One region of the Lysinibacillus sp. ACHW1.5 genome, then DNA from elsewhere that is predicted to be linked to it. Evidence: a T-box and tRNA genes for the amino acid it is inferred to sense, from the RefSeq annotation. Region 1 holds a T-box; the other regions hold tRNA genes.

The links. A T-box is a leader RNA that pairs with one kind of tRNA and senses whether it is charged. The one in region 1 lies ahead of L6W14_RS15775 (valine--tRNA ligase), so its partner is inferred to be a tRNA-Val.
Region 2: it encodes a tRNA-Val, which carries the amino acid that the T-box ahead of L6W14_RS15775 (valine--tRNA ligase) is inferred to sense. The anticodon was not compared.
Region 3: it encodes a tRNA-Val, which carries the amino acid that the T-box ahead of L6W14_RS15775 (valine--tRNA ligase) is inferred to sense. The anticodon was not compared.

What each region holds. Positions count from the first base shown of each region.
Region 1 is NZ_CP091777.1:3,160,797-3,165,752, forward strand. Features, by position in the region: gene L6W14_RS15770 (hypothetical protein) at 1-235, opposite strand, end outside; gene L6W14_RS15775 (valine--tRNA ligase) at 499-3,144, opposite strand; T-box leader at 3,225-3,482, opposite strand; gene L6W14_RS15780 (hypothetical protein) at 3,585-3,779, shown strand; gene L6W14_RS15785 (valyl-tRNA synthetase) at 3,756-4,520, opposite strand; gene L6W14_RS15790 (SRPBCC family protein) at 4,601-4,956, opposite strand, start outside.
Region 2 is NZ_CP091777.1:3,836,327-3,841,282, reverse strand. Features, by position in the region: rRNA gene L6W14_RS19365 (16S ribosomal RNA) at 1-427, shown strand, start outside; rRNA gene L6W14_RS19360 (23S ribosomal RNA) at 608-3,535, shown strand; rRNA gene rrf (5S ribosomal RNA) at 3,647-3,762, shown strand; tRNA gene L6W14_RS19350 (tRNA-Asn) at 3,779-3,855, shown strand; tRNA gene L6W14_RS19345 (tRNA-Ser) at 3,861-3,952, shown strand; tRNA gene L6W14_RS19340 (tRNA-Glu) at 3,977-4,051, shown strand; tRNA gene L6W14_RS19335 (tRNA-Val) at 4,067-4,142, shown strand; tRNA gene L6W14_RS19330 (tRNA-Met) at 4,169-4,243, shown strand; tRNA gene L6W14_RS19325 (tRNA-Asp) at 4,247-4,322, shown strand; tRNA gene L6W14_RS19320 (tRNA-Phe) at 4,338-4,410, shown strand; tRNA gene L6W14_RS19315 (tRNA-Thr) at 4,423-4,498, shown strand; tRNA gene L6W14_RS19310 (tRNA-Tyr) at 4,508-4,591, shown strand; tRNA gene L6W14_RS19305 (tRNA-Trp) at 4,605-4,678, shown strand; tRNA gene L6W14_RS19300 (tRNA-His) at 4,691-4,766, shown strand; tRNA gene L6W14_RS19295 (tRNA-His) at 4,802-4,877, shown strand; tRNA gene L6W14_RS19290 (tRNA-Gln) at 4,882-4,956, shown strand.
Region 3 is NZ_CP091777.1:254,414-259,369, reverse strand. Features, by position in the region: tRNA gene L6W14_RS01275 (tRNA-Glu) at 252-323, opposite strand; tRNA gene L6W14_RS01270 (tRNA-Asn) at 325-401, opposite strand; tRNA gene L6W14_RS01265 (tRNA-Ile) at 409-482, opposite strand; tRNA gene L6W14_RS01260 (tRNA-Gly) at 487-560, opposite strand; tRNA gene L6W14_RS01255 (tRNA-Phe) at 566-641, opposite strand; tRNA gene L6W14_RS01250 (tRNA-Ser) at 648-740, opposite strand; tRNA gene L6W14_RS01245 (tRNA-Ala) at 754-829, opposite strand; tRNA gene L6W14_RS01240 (tRNA-Pro) at 845-921, opposite strand; tRNA gene L6W14_RS01235 (tRNA-Arg) at 937-1,013, opposite strand; tRNA gene L6W14_RS01230 (tRNA-Lys) at 1,032-1,104, opposite strand; tRNA gene L6W14_RS01225 (tRNA-Gln) at 1,118-1,192, opposite strand; tRNA gene L6W14_RS01220 (tRNA-His) at 1,202-1,277, opposite strand; tRNA gene L6W14_RS01215 (tRNA-Trp) at 1,326-1,399, opposite strand; tRNA gene L6W14_RS01210 (tRNA-Tyr) at 1,404-1,487, opposite strand; tRNA gene L6W14_RS01205 (tRNA-Thr) at 1,495-1,570, opposite strand; tRNA gene L6W14_RS01200 (tRNA-Asp) at 1,579-1,654, opposite strand; tRNA gene L6W14_RS01195 (tRNA-Val) at 1,659-1,734, opposite strand; rRNA gene rrf (5S ribosomal RNA) at 1,746-1,861, opposite strand; rRNA gene L6W14_RS01185 (23S ribosomal RNA) at 1,929-4,856, opposite strand.

The sequences.
Region 1 (4,956 bases):
TTTTTTGGATCGTTAATAAATCTGTTCGCGATAATTTAGGGCTATCCTGTTGGGGGTTACTATTTGCTAATATGTGCTTAATAAGGACACGGCCACTTGTATTCAATAAGCGATAATACTTTGCTTCTGATAATTTTAAGAGATTCGTTTCGATTAATACTCTCGCGCTTACAAAGTCTAATTCATCACATGCTTTGTTGACTTTTGTAATAATAGTTGCTATATTCCCTGACACTTTCAACACCTCCATTAGCTCTTATTTTCTTTCTAAAAAAGACTCTCTATCCAAAAAACATCCATTCCCAATCTTAGATTTGGTTTTTCACGGCTCAATAACATGAAATTAGGTTTTGTTTCCTATTATTTCAGTGAGCAACATCATCTATTAGACCAATTTATTTAAAATAATACTATATATTTTTTCCTAATTCAATGTATATCTTTAGCTCTACATAAAAAAAGCAATGGATGACTTTTTCGTCATCCATCGCTTCGTCTTTACATATTTTTTAATTCTTCTAAACGTTTTAACACAACTGCATGCTTGCTTTCGTAATCTGCTAATTTCTCACGTTCTGCGTTGACTAACGCTTCCGGTGCTTTCGATACAAACTTCTCATTCGATAATTTACCTGTAACAAGCTTTACTTCTTTTGCCCATTTCTCTAATTCTTTTTCAAGACGGGCAATTTCTTCCTCAAGATTGATCAGTCCAACAAGAGGCAGGAATACCTGTGCTCCTGTCACAACAGCGGTCATTGATTGTCCTGGAGCCTCTAAACCTTCACCAATTGTTAAAGTGTCAGGATTACAGAATTTTTCTAGATATGCTTGATTATCTTTAAGTACAGCTGATGTTGCTGCATCTTTCGCTGAAATAAACAACGGTACTTTTTTGCTCATCGGTGTATTTACTTCCGCACGAATATTACGTACTGAACGTATAATATCCATTAGGAGCTTCATATTATCTGCTTCATCAGCAAAATGAAGATCTGTGCGTACTGTTGGCCATGCTGCTACTGTAATAGATTCACCTTCGTGTGGTAAGTGCTGCCAGATTTCTTCTGTAACGAAAGGCATAAATGGATGTAAAAGACGCATTGTTTGATCTAGTACGTAAGCTAAAATAGATCGAGTTGTCTTTTTAGCTGCTTCATCCTCCCCGTAAAGTGGTAATTTTGCCATTTCAATATACCAAGAACAGAAATCATCCCAAATGAAATTGTATAATTCACGGCCAACTTCGCCGAATTCATAGCGCTCTGCAAGAGAGGTTACGCGTTCAATCGTTTCATTTAAGCGCGTTAAAATCCATTTGTCAGCTACTGATTTTTCACCAGTTAAATCGATCTCATCATATGTCATACCATCCATATTCATAAGCGCAAAACGTGATGCATTCCAAATCTTATTGGCAAAGTTCCATACTGCTTCAACTTTTTCAGTTGTATAGCGTAAATCTTGACCAGGTGATGAACCAGTAGCTAAGAAGTAGCGTAATGAATCTGCACCGTATTGTTCAATGACATCCATTGGATCAACACCATTGCCAAGTGATTTACTCATTTTACGCCCTTCACCATCACGTACTAAACCATGAATTAGCACATCTTTAAATGGACGTTGATCTGTAAACTCAAGACCTTGGAAAATCATTCGAGAAACCCAGAAGAAAATAATATCATAGCCTGTTACTAATGTATTTGTTGGATAATAACGTTTATATTCTTCATTTGCTTCATCTGGCCAACCCATAGTAGAAAACGGCCATAGTGCTGAAGAGAACCATGTATCTAGTACATCTTCATCTTGCGTCCAGTTTTCTGCATCTGCTGGGGCTTCTTTACCTACGTATATTTCGCCTGTTTCATTATGGTACCAGGCTGGGATTTGATGGCCCCACCATAATTGACGAGAAATACACCAATCGCGTATATTCTCCATCCAGCGGGAATATGTGTTTTCAAAACGAGCAGGAACAAAGTTTACTTTCCCTTCTTCGTCCTTTTGCAGCTCTAGGGAAGCATCAGCAAGTGGTTGCATTTTAACGAACCATTGTGCTGAAAGATATGGCTCAACAACAGCACCAGAACGTTCAGAGTGTCCTACTGAATGCATATGCTCTTCAATGCGAATTAACACACCTGCTTCTTGTAAATCAGCAACAATTTGCTTGCGGCATTCGAAGCGATCCATTCCTTTATATTTGCCAGCAAGATCATTCATTGTGCCGTCTTCATTCATTACTAGAATGCGCTCTAGATTATGACGATTACCAACTTCAAAGTCATTCGGATCATGGGCTGGTGTCATTTTTACAACCCCAGTACCAAATTCCATATCAACGTACTCATCAGCAACAATTGGAATTTCACGACCTACAATCGGTAAAATAACGTTTTTACCAATTAAGTGCTGATAACGCTCATCGTTCGGGTGAACAGCTACCCCAGAGTCACCAAGCATTGTTTCGGGACGTGTTGTAGCAACTTCTACATAGCCAGAGCCATCAGCTAATGGATATTTCATATGATAGAAGGCACCTTGCACATCCTGATAAATTACCTCGATATCAGATAATGCTGTTTTTGCTGCTGGGTCCCAGTTGATAATACGTTCACCACGATAAATTAAACCTTTTTCATATAACTGAACAAAAACTGTTTTTACCGCATCTGAAAGACCTTTATCTAATGTGAAACGTTCACGTGTATAATCTAATCCAAGACCAAGCTTTGCCCATTGATCACGAATATGTCCAGCATACTCTTCTTTCCATTCCCATGTTTTTTCGAGGAATTTTTCACGTCCTAAATCATAACGTGTAATATTATCCTCACGCAGCTTGGCTTCTACTTTTGCCTGTGTTGCTATACCAGCATGGTCCATACCTGGTAACCATAGGGCATCATAGCCTTGCATGCGTTTCATACGAATGAGGATATCTTGTAGTGTTGTATCCCAAGCATGACCAAGGTGTAATTTACCTGTTACGTTTGGTGGTGGAATAACGATTGAATAGGGCTTTTTCCCACTTTCAGGCTGTGCCTCGAAAAACTTCCCTTGTAACCACCATTCATAGCGACCAGCTTCAATGGACTGTGGGTCATATTTAGTTGGCATTGAAATGTTTTCTGTCATATTGACTCCTCCTATTGTTTGAAAATTGTTGGTAAAGAAAACTATTTATTTTTTTACCCAATAAAAAAACTCCTCTCGTCTAAAAGGACGAAGGAGTTTTAGTTCGCGGTACCACCTTTAATTCCAGCAGGGTTAAGATAAATGTTAAAAAACATATTTTCTCAGCCTATTCTACTGGCTCTCAATTCGGTAACGGTGTTTAACCGGCTTTAACTACTTTTAGTTCACTAAAGCTGCTCAAGGGCTACCTTCAATTTCGTACAAATAGAAACTTCTCAGCTACCGTTTCCTCTCTGAAAATGTAGTCAAAATTTACTCTTCCCTATCATAGCATCTGTATTTGATTTTCCTTATTGTACCGCAGGATCGAGTCATTTTTCAAGTTATTTAGTCATCTTTTAGTAAGAGGAAAGTAAATAGAAAAGGAAGTGACAATTCAAATGCGACGACGCAAGTATAACCCTTGGCTTTTACCACCTTGGCTACGACAAGTTCGTTTTTATTGCAGAACCATCATCGTGCCGATTTGTGCTTTTCAGTTTATCCGTGTCATTATTGTGCCAACATCAGGTGATTTAGTCTTCTTATTACTCCTGCTACTTCTCTGCTATTTACTTTTGAAAGATATCATTTGAAACACGAACTTTAAGCGGTGTATATTCTTCTGTTAGATCCCAAATCATAGAAGGCACTTCATGCCAAGTACTGGATTCGCGTACAACAATATGGCTTGAGGATTCTCTTAATACAGCTTTTTGCTCAACTGTTGTAGAATTCTCTTGGCGTGAAGCTGCTGCTACTGCGGCAGGTTGTTTCACTTGAACACTTTCTTCAATTGCAGCTAATGTCTCCTCTTGTTCGAAAGCATGTGTTGATAGGTGCGGATTGTCTAACACATCTTTTTCAACAACAGGTTCATATTCATTGAAAGCACTTGTGACTGTCCACTCAAGCTGACACATCTGATTTGTCAGACTAGGGCGAATATCCTTGACCATTAAATCTTTGACATCGGATTCCTTTGGTAAATCCACATGTAAAGGAACGGCATACTCAAAATAACCAGTATCTCCTTGAATATCAAGGGCATCAATTGTAATTAAGTCTTCATTTTCTGCAAATGCTTGCATATCTTGAAAATCAAAGCGAACGTGTGCGGTGATATGATAGATGCCCATAAGTCGCAAAGAATCCTCTAACTGCATTGCCTGCCACTGTGGCTTAATTTGAACAGCTGCTATTTCAGTTGGGCAGCCATATCCAGGAAAACAAAATGTTTCGCGCATATTCCAAGTTTTGTGTTCGATAATAATCCCTCCCTTTGCATCATATGACGATTCGAAGGATAGTATGCTAGGGTGTTGCCATTTGAACATAGTTAAAAATAGATACTACTAAAAAAATGGCATGCTAGAAGTATTAGTCTAGCATGCCATTCCCATGGTTGTTCGTATCATTAAACATTTACTAATTTAATTTTATTAGCTACACGATCTGTTAGCATTTGTGTTGCCTTTGGAACGATCGGTTTAAAAATCGGATTTAGAACAGGGCCAGCTAACCCGCCCGCAATGACTTCTAAGAATCCTGTCATTTTAGTATTTTCAGCGTCAATACTTTCTGCGAGGAAATAGCCATTTCCTGTGAAGTTATCAGAAAGACCCTTTAATTCAAATGTAACTTTTGATGGTGCTAACCATTCTAAGATTGTAATTTCTACTTCAACTGTTTTTTTCAGAACGCCAACATTGCCTTTAAAAGTCCAAGTGGAGTGTTTCTCATCAATCATTTCATGTGCATTATAACCAGGGA
Region 2 (4,956 bases), 680 kb from region 1:
TTGATCTTAGTTGCCATCATTTAGTTGGGCACTCTAAGGTGACTGCCGGTGACAAACCGGAGGAAGGTGGGGATGACGTCAAATCATCATGCCCCTTATGACCTGGGCTACACACGTGCTACAATGGACGATACAAACGGTTGCCAACTCGCGAGAGGGAGCTAATCCGATAAAGTCGTTCTCAGTTCGGATTGTAGGCTGCAACTCGCCTACATGAAGCCGGAATCGCTAGTAATCGCGGATCAGCATGCCGCGGTGAATACGTTCCCGGGCCTTGTACACACCGCCCGTCACACCACGAGAGTTTGTAACACCCGAAGTCGGTGAGGTAACCTTTTGGAGCCAGCCGCCGAAGGTGGGATAGATGATTGGGGTGAAGTCGTAACAAGGTAGCCGTATCGGAAGGTGCGGCTGGATCACCTCCTTTCTAAGGATTATTTCGGAATACAAACCTTGGGTTTGTAAGATTACGTTTTGCGTTCAGTTTTGAAGGTTCATTCTTCTGAATGAAACACTTCAAAACTTGTTCTTTGAAAACTGGATAAAACGACATTGAAATTGTAACAAACACATTTATTTTTTAAGTTTTTTATAGGCTTAATAACTTGGTTAAGTTATTAAGGGCGCACGGCGAATGCCTTGGCACTAGGAGCCGAAGAAGGACGGCACTAACACCGATATGCTTCGGGGAGCTGTAAGTGAGCTTTGATCCGGAGATTTCCGAATGGGGGAACCCACTACGTTTAATCGCGTAGTATCTTGACGTGAATACATAGCGTCTTGAAGGCAGACCCAGGGAACTGAAACATCTAAGTACCTGGAGGAAGAGAAAGAAAAATCGATTCCCTGAGTAGCGGCGAGCGAAACGGGAAGAGCCCAAACCAAGAGGCTTGCCTCTTGGGGTTGTAGGACACTCTATACGGAGTTACAAAAGAGCGAGTTAGATGAAGCGACTTGGAAAGGTCCGCCAGAGCAGGTAAAAGCCCTGTAGTCGAAAGTTCGTTCTCTCCTGAGTGGATCCTGAGTACGGCGGAACACGTGAAATTCCGTCGGAATCCGGGAGGACCATCTCCCAAGGCTAAATACTACCTAGTGACCGATAGTGAACCAGTACCGTGAGGGAAAGGTGAAAAGCACCCCGGAAGGGGAGTGAAAGAGATCCTGAAACCGTGTGCCTACAAGTAGTTAGAGCCCGTTAATGGGTGATAGCGTGCCTTTTGTAGAATGAACCGGCGAGTTACGATTACGTGCAAGGTTAAGCTTTAGAAGGCGGAGCCGCAGCGAAAGCGAGTCTGAATAGGGCGAAGTAGTACGTGGTCGTAGACCCGAAACCAGGTGATCTACCCATGTCCAGGGTGAAGGTGAGGTAACACTTACTGGAGGCCCGAACCCACGCACGTTGAAAAGTGCGGGGATGAGGTGTGGGTAGCGGAGAAATTCCAATCGAACTTGGAGATAGCTGGTTCTCTCCGAAATAGCTTTAGGGCTAGCCTCGTGATGAGAATACTGGAGGTAGAGCACTGTTTGGACTAGGGGGCCATCCCGGTTTACCGAATTCAGACAAACTCCGAATGCCAGATATTTATACACGGGAGTCAGACTGCGAGTGATAAGATCCGTAGTCAAAAGGGAAACAGCCCAGACCACCAGCTAAGGTCCCAAAGTAATCGTTAAGTGGAAAAGGATGTGGCGTTGCACAGACAACCAGGATGTTGGCTTAGAAGCAGCCATCATTTAAAGAGTGCGTAATAGCTCACTGGTCGAGTGACGCTGCGCCGAAAATGTATCGGGGCTAAACGATTCACCGAAGCTGTGGATTGACATCTACGATGTCAGTGGTAGGAGAGCGTTCTAAGTGCGTTGAAGTCAGATCGGAAGGACTGGTGGAGCGCTTAGAAGTGAGAATGCCGGTATGAGTAGCGAAAGACGGGTGAGAATCCCGTCCACCGTATGACTAAGGTTTCCTGAGGAAGGCTCGTCCGCTCAGGGTTAGTCGGGACCTAAGCCGAGGCCGATAGGCGTAGGCGATGGACAACAGGTTGATATTCCTGTACCACCTCCTCACCGTTTGAGAAATGGGGGGACGCAGTAGGATAGGGTAAGCGCGCCGTTGGTTGTGCGCGTCCAAGCAGTAAGGCGTGTGTGTAGGCAAATCCGCACACTGTAACGTTGAGCTGTGATGGCGAGTCCGTATGGACGAAGTTCCTGATTTCACACTGCCAAGAAAAGCCTCTATCGAGGTGAGAGGTGCCCGTACCGCAAACCGACACAGGTAGTCGAGGAGAGAATCCTAAGGTGTGCGAGAGAACTCTCGTTAAGGAACTCGGCAAAATGACCCCGTAACTTCGGGAGAAGGGGTGCTCTTGAGCGTGCAAGCGCATGAGAGCCGCAGTGAATAGGCCCAGGCGACTGTTTAGCAAAAACACAGGTCTCTGCAAAACCGTAAGGTGACGTATAGGGGCTGACGCCTGCCCGGTGCTGGAAGGTTAAGAGGAGTGGTTAGCGCAAGCGAAGCTGCGAATTGAAGCCCCAGTAAACGGCGGCCGTAACTATAACGGTCCTAAGGTAGCGAAATTCCTTGTCGGGTAAGTTCCGACCCGCACGAAAGGCGTAACGATCTGGGCACTGTCTCAACGAGAGACTCGGTGAAATTATAGTACCTGTGAAGATGCAGGTTACCCGCGACAGGACGGAAAGACCCCGTGGAGCTTTACTGTAGCCTGATATTGAATTTTGGTACAACTTGTACAGGATAGGTAGGAGCCAGAGATCTCGGAGCGCCAGCTTCGAAGGAGGCGTCGGTGGGATACTACCCTGGTTGTATTGAAATTCTAACCCATGCCCCTTAGCGGGGCAGGAGACAGTGTCAGGCGGACAGTTTGACTGGGGCGGTCGCCTCCTAAAAGGTAACGGAGGCGCCCAAAGGTTCCCTCAGAATGGTTGGAAATCATTCGTAGAGTGTAAAGGCACAAGGGAGCTTGACTGCGAGACCTACAAGTCGAGCAGGGTCGAAAGACGGGCTTAGTGATCCGGTGGTTCCGCATGGAAGGGCCATCGCTCAACGGATAAAAGCTACCCCGGGGATAACAGGCTTATCTCCCCCAAGAGTCCACATCGACGGGGAGGTTTGGCACCTCGATGTCGGCTCATCGCATCCTGGGGCTGTAGTCGGTCCCAAGGGTTGGGCTGTTCGCCCATTAAAGCGGTACGCGAGCTGGGTTCAGAACGTCGTGAGACAGTTCGGTCCCTATCCGTCGTGGGCGTAGGAAATTTGAGAGGAGCTGTCCTTAGTACGAGAGGACCGGGATGGACACACCGCTGGTGTACCAGTTGTCTTGCCAAAGGCATCGCTGGGTAGCTATGTGTGGACGGGATAAGTGCTGAAAGCATCTAAGCATGAAGCCCCCCTCAAGATGAGATTTCCCATTACGCAAGTAAGTAAGATCCCTCAAAGACGATGAGGTAGATAGGTTCGAGGTGGAAGTGTGGTGACACATGGAGCTGACGAATACTAATCGATCGAGGACTTAACCAAAAACGTTTGAAACATTCAATGTGCCGTTTATCCAGTTTTGAAAGAGCAAATCTTTCTAAAAAGAGAGCTTCTAGATACACCAATAATCCGTGTATGGAAGGTCGATAATAGTCTAGTGATGATGGCAAAGAGGTCACACCCGTTCCCATACCGAACACGGAAGTTAAGCTCTTTAGCGCCGATGGTAGTTGGGGGCTTCCCCCTGTGAGAGTAGGACGTCGCTAGGCTATATACTAAAATTATTCCGAAGTAGCTCAGTTGGTAGTAGCACCTGACTGTTAATCAGGTTGTCGCAGGTTCGAGTCCTGCCTTCGGAGCCATTCTTGGAGAGTTGTCCGAGTGGCCGAAGGAGCACGATTGGAAATCGTGTAGGCGGTTAACACTGTCTCAAGGGTTCAAATCCCTTACTCTCCGCCAGCACTTTGATGTGTTCCAAACGATGGCCCCTTGGTCAAGTGGTTAAGACACCGCCCTTTCACGGCGGTAACACGGGTTCGAATCCCGTAGGGGTCACCATTTCAATACCCAGATGGAGGATTAGCTCAGCTGGGAGAGCATCTGCCTTACAAGCAGAGGGTCGGCGGTTCGAGCCCGTCATCCTCCACCATTATTTTTACAACATTATAGTATTATCGCGGGGTGGAGCAGTGGTAGCTCGTCGGGCTCATAACCCGAAGGTCGTTGGTTCAAATCCAGCCCCCGCAACCAAATGGTCCCGTGGTGTAGCGGTTAACATGCCTGCCTGTCACGCAGGAGATCGCCGGTTCGATCCCGGTCGGGACCGCCATTTATTTTAAAATATGGGTCAGTAGCTCAGTTGGTAGAGCATTAGATTGAAGCTCTAAGTGTCGGCGGTTCGATTCCGTCCTGACCCATCCTGTTTTTTTGCCGGTTTAGCTCAGCAGGTAGAGCAACTGACTTGTAATCAGTAGGTCGTGGGTTCGATTCCTATAGCCGGCACCAGATTTTCCCGGAGGGGTAGCGAAGTGGCTAAACGCGGCGGACTGTAAATCCGCTCCTTAGGGTTCGGCGGTTCGAATCCGTCCCCCTCCACCAGTTTTATTTTTTTAGGGGCATAGTTCAACGGTAGAATAGAGGTCTCCAAAACCTTTGGTGTGGGTTCGATTCCTACTGCCCCTGCCAATTAATTTTATGGCGATTGTGGCGAAGTGGTTAACGCACCGGATTGTGGTTCCGGCATTCGTGGGTTCGATTCCCATCAGTCGCCCCATCTCATATAAAATTAATAAACATCATAATACAATGGCGATTGTGGCGAAGTGGTTAACGCACCGGATTGTGGTTCCGGCATTCGTGGGTTCGATTCCCATCAGTCGCCCCATTGTTGGGGTATAGCCAAGCGGTAAGGCAACGGATTTTGATTCCGTCATGCCTAGGTTCGAATCCTAGTACCCCAGCCA
Region 3 (4,956 bases), 1.6 Mb from region 1:
AATTCTCTGGGCAGGATTGCGCCTGTATCGCTATACTAGAGAAGTCAAGCGCCTTCACAAAAATGTTGACCATGAAGTGTACGTGGTAAGTAAAGCGGTTTATTGGAAGCCCATAGAAAGATGCTAGGGGAATGAAATTTAGTCCTTCACCTTGCCAATAGGTCTTTTTCTGCTATTGCATTATCTTTTATCGATTAACAAAAAGGAGAATAGAAAAAAGCATGTAACACACATCTGTGCTACATGCTTGATGACCCGTACGGGATTCGAACCCGTGTTACCGCCGTGAAAGGGCGGTGTCTTAACCACTTGACCAACGGGCCGTGGCTCCGAAGGCAGGACTCGAACCTGCGACAACCTGATTAACAGTCAGGTGCTACTACCAACTGAGCTACTTCGGAATAATGATGGGCCTAAATGGACTCGAACCATCGACCTCACGCTTATCAGGCGTGCGCTCTAACCAGCTGAGCTATAGGCCCATTTTGGAGCGGGTGATGAGAATCGAACTCACGACATCAGCTTGGAAGGCTGAGGTTTTACCATTAAACTACACCCGCAATAATGGTGGGTCAGGACGGAATCGAACCGCCGACACTTAGAGCTTCAATCTAATGCTCTACCAACTGAGCTACTGACCCGAAAAATGGAGGAGGTAGAGGGATTCGAACCCCCGCGCGGTGTTACCCGCCTGTCGGTTTTCAAGACCGATCCCTTCAGCCAGACTTGGGTATACCTCCAAAAATATTACAATGGTGGAGCCTAGCGGGATCGAACCGCTGACCTCCTGCGTGCAAGGCAGGCGCTCTCCCAGCTGAGCTAAGGCCCCATTTAACATGAAAGATGGTCGGAATGACAGGATTCGAACCTACGACCCCTTGGTCCCAAACCAAGTGCTCTACCAAGCTGAGCTACATTCCGTAAACATGATTTTATTGGCGCGCCCGACAGGAGTCGAACCCATAACCTTCTGATCCGTAGTCAGACGCTCTATCCAATTGAGCTACGGGCGCATGTTAATTAAAAAATGATGAGCCATGAAGGACTCGAACCTTCGACCCTCTGATTAAAAGTCAGATGCTCTACCAACTGAGCTAATGGCTCGTGAAATTAAAAATGGCTGGGGTACTAGGATTCGAACCTAGGCATGACGGAATCAAAATCCGTTGCCTTACCGCTTGGCTATACCCCAATTTTAAAATGGGGCGACTGATGGGAATCGAACCCACGAATGTCGGAACCACAATCCGATGCGTTAACCACTTCGCCACAATCGCCACTATATAGATTATATTAGCTGTATTATGAACGAGTACCTCAATACCTGGCAGGGGCAGTAGGAATCGAACCCACACCAAAGGTTTTGGAGACCTCTATTCTACCGTTGAACTATGCCCCTAAAATGGTGGAGGGGGACGGATTCGAACCGCCGAACCCTAAGGAGCGGATTTACAGTCCGCCGCGTTTAGCCACTTCGCTACCCCTCCAAGGGAATGGTGCCGGCGATAGGAGTCGAACCCACGACCTACTGATTACAAGTCAGTTGCTCTACCAACTGAGCTACACCGGCAATAATAATGGCGGTCCCGACCGGGATCGAACCGGCGATCTCCTGCGTGACAGGCAGGCATGTTAACCGCTACACCACGGGACCAAAATGGTGGAGGATGACGGGCTCGAACCGCCGACCCCCTGCTTGTAAGGCAGGTGCTCTCCCAGCTGAGCTAATCCTCCACAAAAAATAAGCGAAGCGACGTCCTACTCTCACAGGGGGAAGCCCCCAACTACCATCGGCGCTAAAGAGCTTAACTTCCGTGTTCGGTATGGGAACGGGTGTGACCTCTTTGCCATCATCACTTCACTTATTCAGCTGAAAGACTTGTTCTTTCAAAACTAGATAAACGATACATTGAATGCTTCAAACGTTTTTGGTTAAGTCCTCGATCGATTAGTATTCGTCAGCTCCATGTGTCACCATACTTCCACCTCGAACCTATCTACCTCATCGTCTTTGAGGGATCTTACTTACTTGCGTAATGGGAAATCTCATCTTGAGGGGGGCTTCATGCTTAGATGCTTTCAGCACTTATCCCGTCCACACATAGCTACCCAGCGATGCCTTTGGCAAGACAACTGGTACACCAGCGGTGTGTCCATCCCGGTCCTCTCGTACTAAGGACAGCTCCTCTCAAATTTCCTACGCCCACGACGGATAGGGACCGAACTGTCTCACGACGTTCTGAACCCAGCTCGCGTACCGCTTTAATGGGCGAACAGCCCAACCCTTGGGACCGACTACAGCCCCAGGATGCGATGAGCCGACATCGAGGTGCCAAACCTCCCCGTCGATGTGGACTCTTGGGGGAGATAAGCCTGTTATCCCCGGGGTAGCTTTTATCCGTTGAGCGATGGCCCTTCCATGCGGAACCACCGGATCACTAAGCCCGTCTTTCGACCCTGCTCGACTTGTAGGTCTCGCAGTCAAGCTCCCTTGTGCCTTTACACTCTACGAATGATTTCCAACCATTCTGAGGGAACCTTTGGGCGCCTCCGTTACCTTTTAGGAGGCGACCGCCCCAGTCAAACTGTCCGCCTGACACTGTCTCCTGCCCCGCTAAGGGGCATGGGTTAGAATTTCAATACAACCAGGGTAGTATCCCACCGACGCCTCCTTCGAAGCTGGCGCTCCGAGATCTCTGGCTCCTACCTATCCTGTACAAGTTGTACCAAAATTCAATATCAGGCTACAGTAAAGCTCCACGGGGTCTTTCCGTCCTGTCGCGGGTAACCTGCATCTTCACAGGTACTATAATTTCACCGAGTCTCTCGTTGAGACAGTGCCCAGATCGTTACGCCTTTCGTGCGGGTCGGAACTTACCCGACAAGGAATTTCGCTACCTTAGGACCGTTATAGTTACGGCCGCCGTTTACTGGGGCTTCAATTCGCAGCTTCGCTTGCGCTAACCACTCCTCTTAACCTTCCAGCACCGGGCAGGCGTCAGCCCCTATACGTCACCTTACGGTTTTGCAGAGACCTGTGTTTTTGCTAAACAGTCGCCTGGGCCTATTCACTGCGGCTCTCATGCGCTTGCACGCTCAAGAGCACCCCTTCTCCCGAAGTTACGGGGTCATTTTGCCGAGTTCCTTAACGAGAGTTCTCTCGCACACCTTAGGATTCTCTCCTCGACTACCTGTGTCGGTTTGCGGTACGGGCACCTCTCACCTCGATAGAGGCTTTTCTTGGCAGTGTGAAATCAGGAACTTCGTCCATACGGACTCGCCATCACAGCTCAACGTTACAGTGTGCGGATTTGCCTACACACACGCCTTACTGCTTGGACGCGCACAACCAACGGCGCGCTTACCCTATCCTACTGCGTCCCCCCATTTCTCAAACGGTGAGGAGGTGGTACAGGAATATCAACCTGTTGTCCATCGCCTACGCCTATCGGCCTCGGCTTAGGTCCCGACTAACCCTGAGCGGACGAGCCTTCCTCAGGAAACCTTAGTCATACGGTGGACGGGATTCTCACCCGTCTTTCGCTACTCATACCGGCATTCTCACTTCTAAGCGCTCCACCAGTCCTTCCGATCTGACTTCAACGCACTTAGAACGCTCTCCTACCACTGACATCGTAGATGTCAATCCACAGCTTCGGTGAATCGTTTAGCCCCGATACATTTTCGGCGCAGCGTCACTCGACCAGTGAGCTATTACGCACTCTTTAAATGATGGCTGCTTCTAAGCCAACATCCTGGTTGTCTGTGCAACGCCACATCCTTTTCCACTTAACGATTACTTTGGGACCTTAGCTGGTGGTCTGGGCTGTTTCCCTTTTGACTACGGATCTTATCACTCGCAGTCTGACTCCCGTGTATAAATATCTGGCATTCGGAGTTTGTCTGAATTCGGTAAACCGGGATGGCCCCCTAGTCCAAACAGTGCTCTACCTCCAGTATTCTCATCACGAGGCTAGCCCTAAAGCTATTTCGGAGAGAACCAGCTATCTCCAAGTTCGATTGGAATTTCTCCGCTACCCACACCTCATCCCCGCACTTTTCAACGTGCGTGGGTTCGGGCCTCCAGTAAGTGTTACCTCACCTTCACCCTGGACATGGGTAGATCACCTGGTTTCGGGTCTACGACCACGTACTACTTCGCCCTATTCAGACTCGCTTTCGCTGCGGCTCCGCCTTCTAAAGCTTAACCTTGCACGTAATCGTAACTCGCCGGTTCATTCTACAAAAGGCACGCTATCACCCATTAACGGGCTCTAACTACTTGTAGGCACACGGTTTCAGGATCTCTTTCACTCCCCTTCCGGGGTGCTTTTCACCTTTCCCTCACGGTACTGGTTCACTATCGGTCACTAGGTAGTATTTAGCCTTGGGAGATGGTCCTCCCGGATTCCGACGGAATTTCACGTGTTCCGCCGTACTCAGGATCCACTCAGGAGAGAACGAACTTTCGACTACAGGGCTTTTACCTGCTCTGGCGGACCTTTCCAAGTCGCTTCATCTAACTCGCTCTTTTGTAACTCCGTATAGAGTGTCCTACAACCCCAAGAGGCAAGCCTCTTGGTTTGGGCTCTTCCCGTTTCGCTCGCCGCTACTCAGGGAATCGATTTTTCTTTCTCTTCCTCCAGGTACTTAGATGTTTCAGTTCCCTGGGTCTGCCTTCAAGACGCTATGTATTCACGTCAAGATACTACGCGATTAAACGTAGTGGGTTCCCCCATTCGGAAATCTCCGGATCAAAGCTCACTTACAGCTCCCCGAAGCATATCGGTGTTAGTGCCGTCCTTCTTCGGCTCCTAGTGCCAAGGCATTCGCCGTGCGCCCTTAATAACTTAACCAAGTTATTAAGCCTATAAAAAACTTAAAAAATAAATGTGTTTGTTACAATTTCAATGTCGTTTTATCCAGTTTTCAAAGAACAAGTTTTGAAGTGTTTCA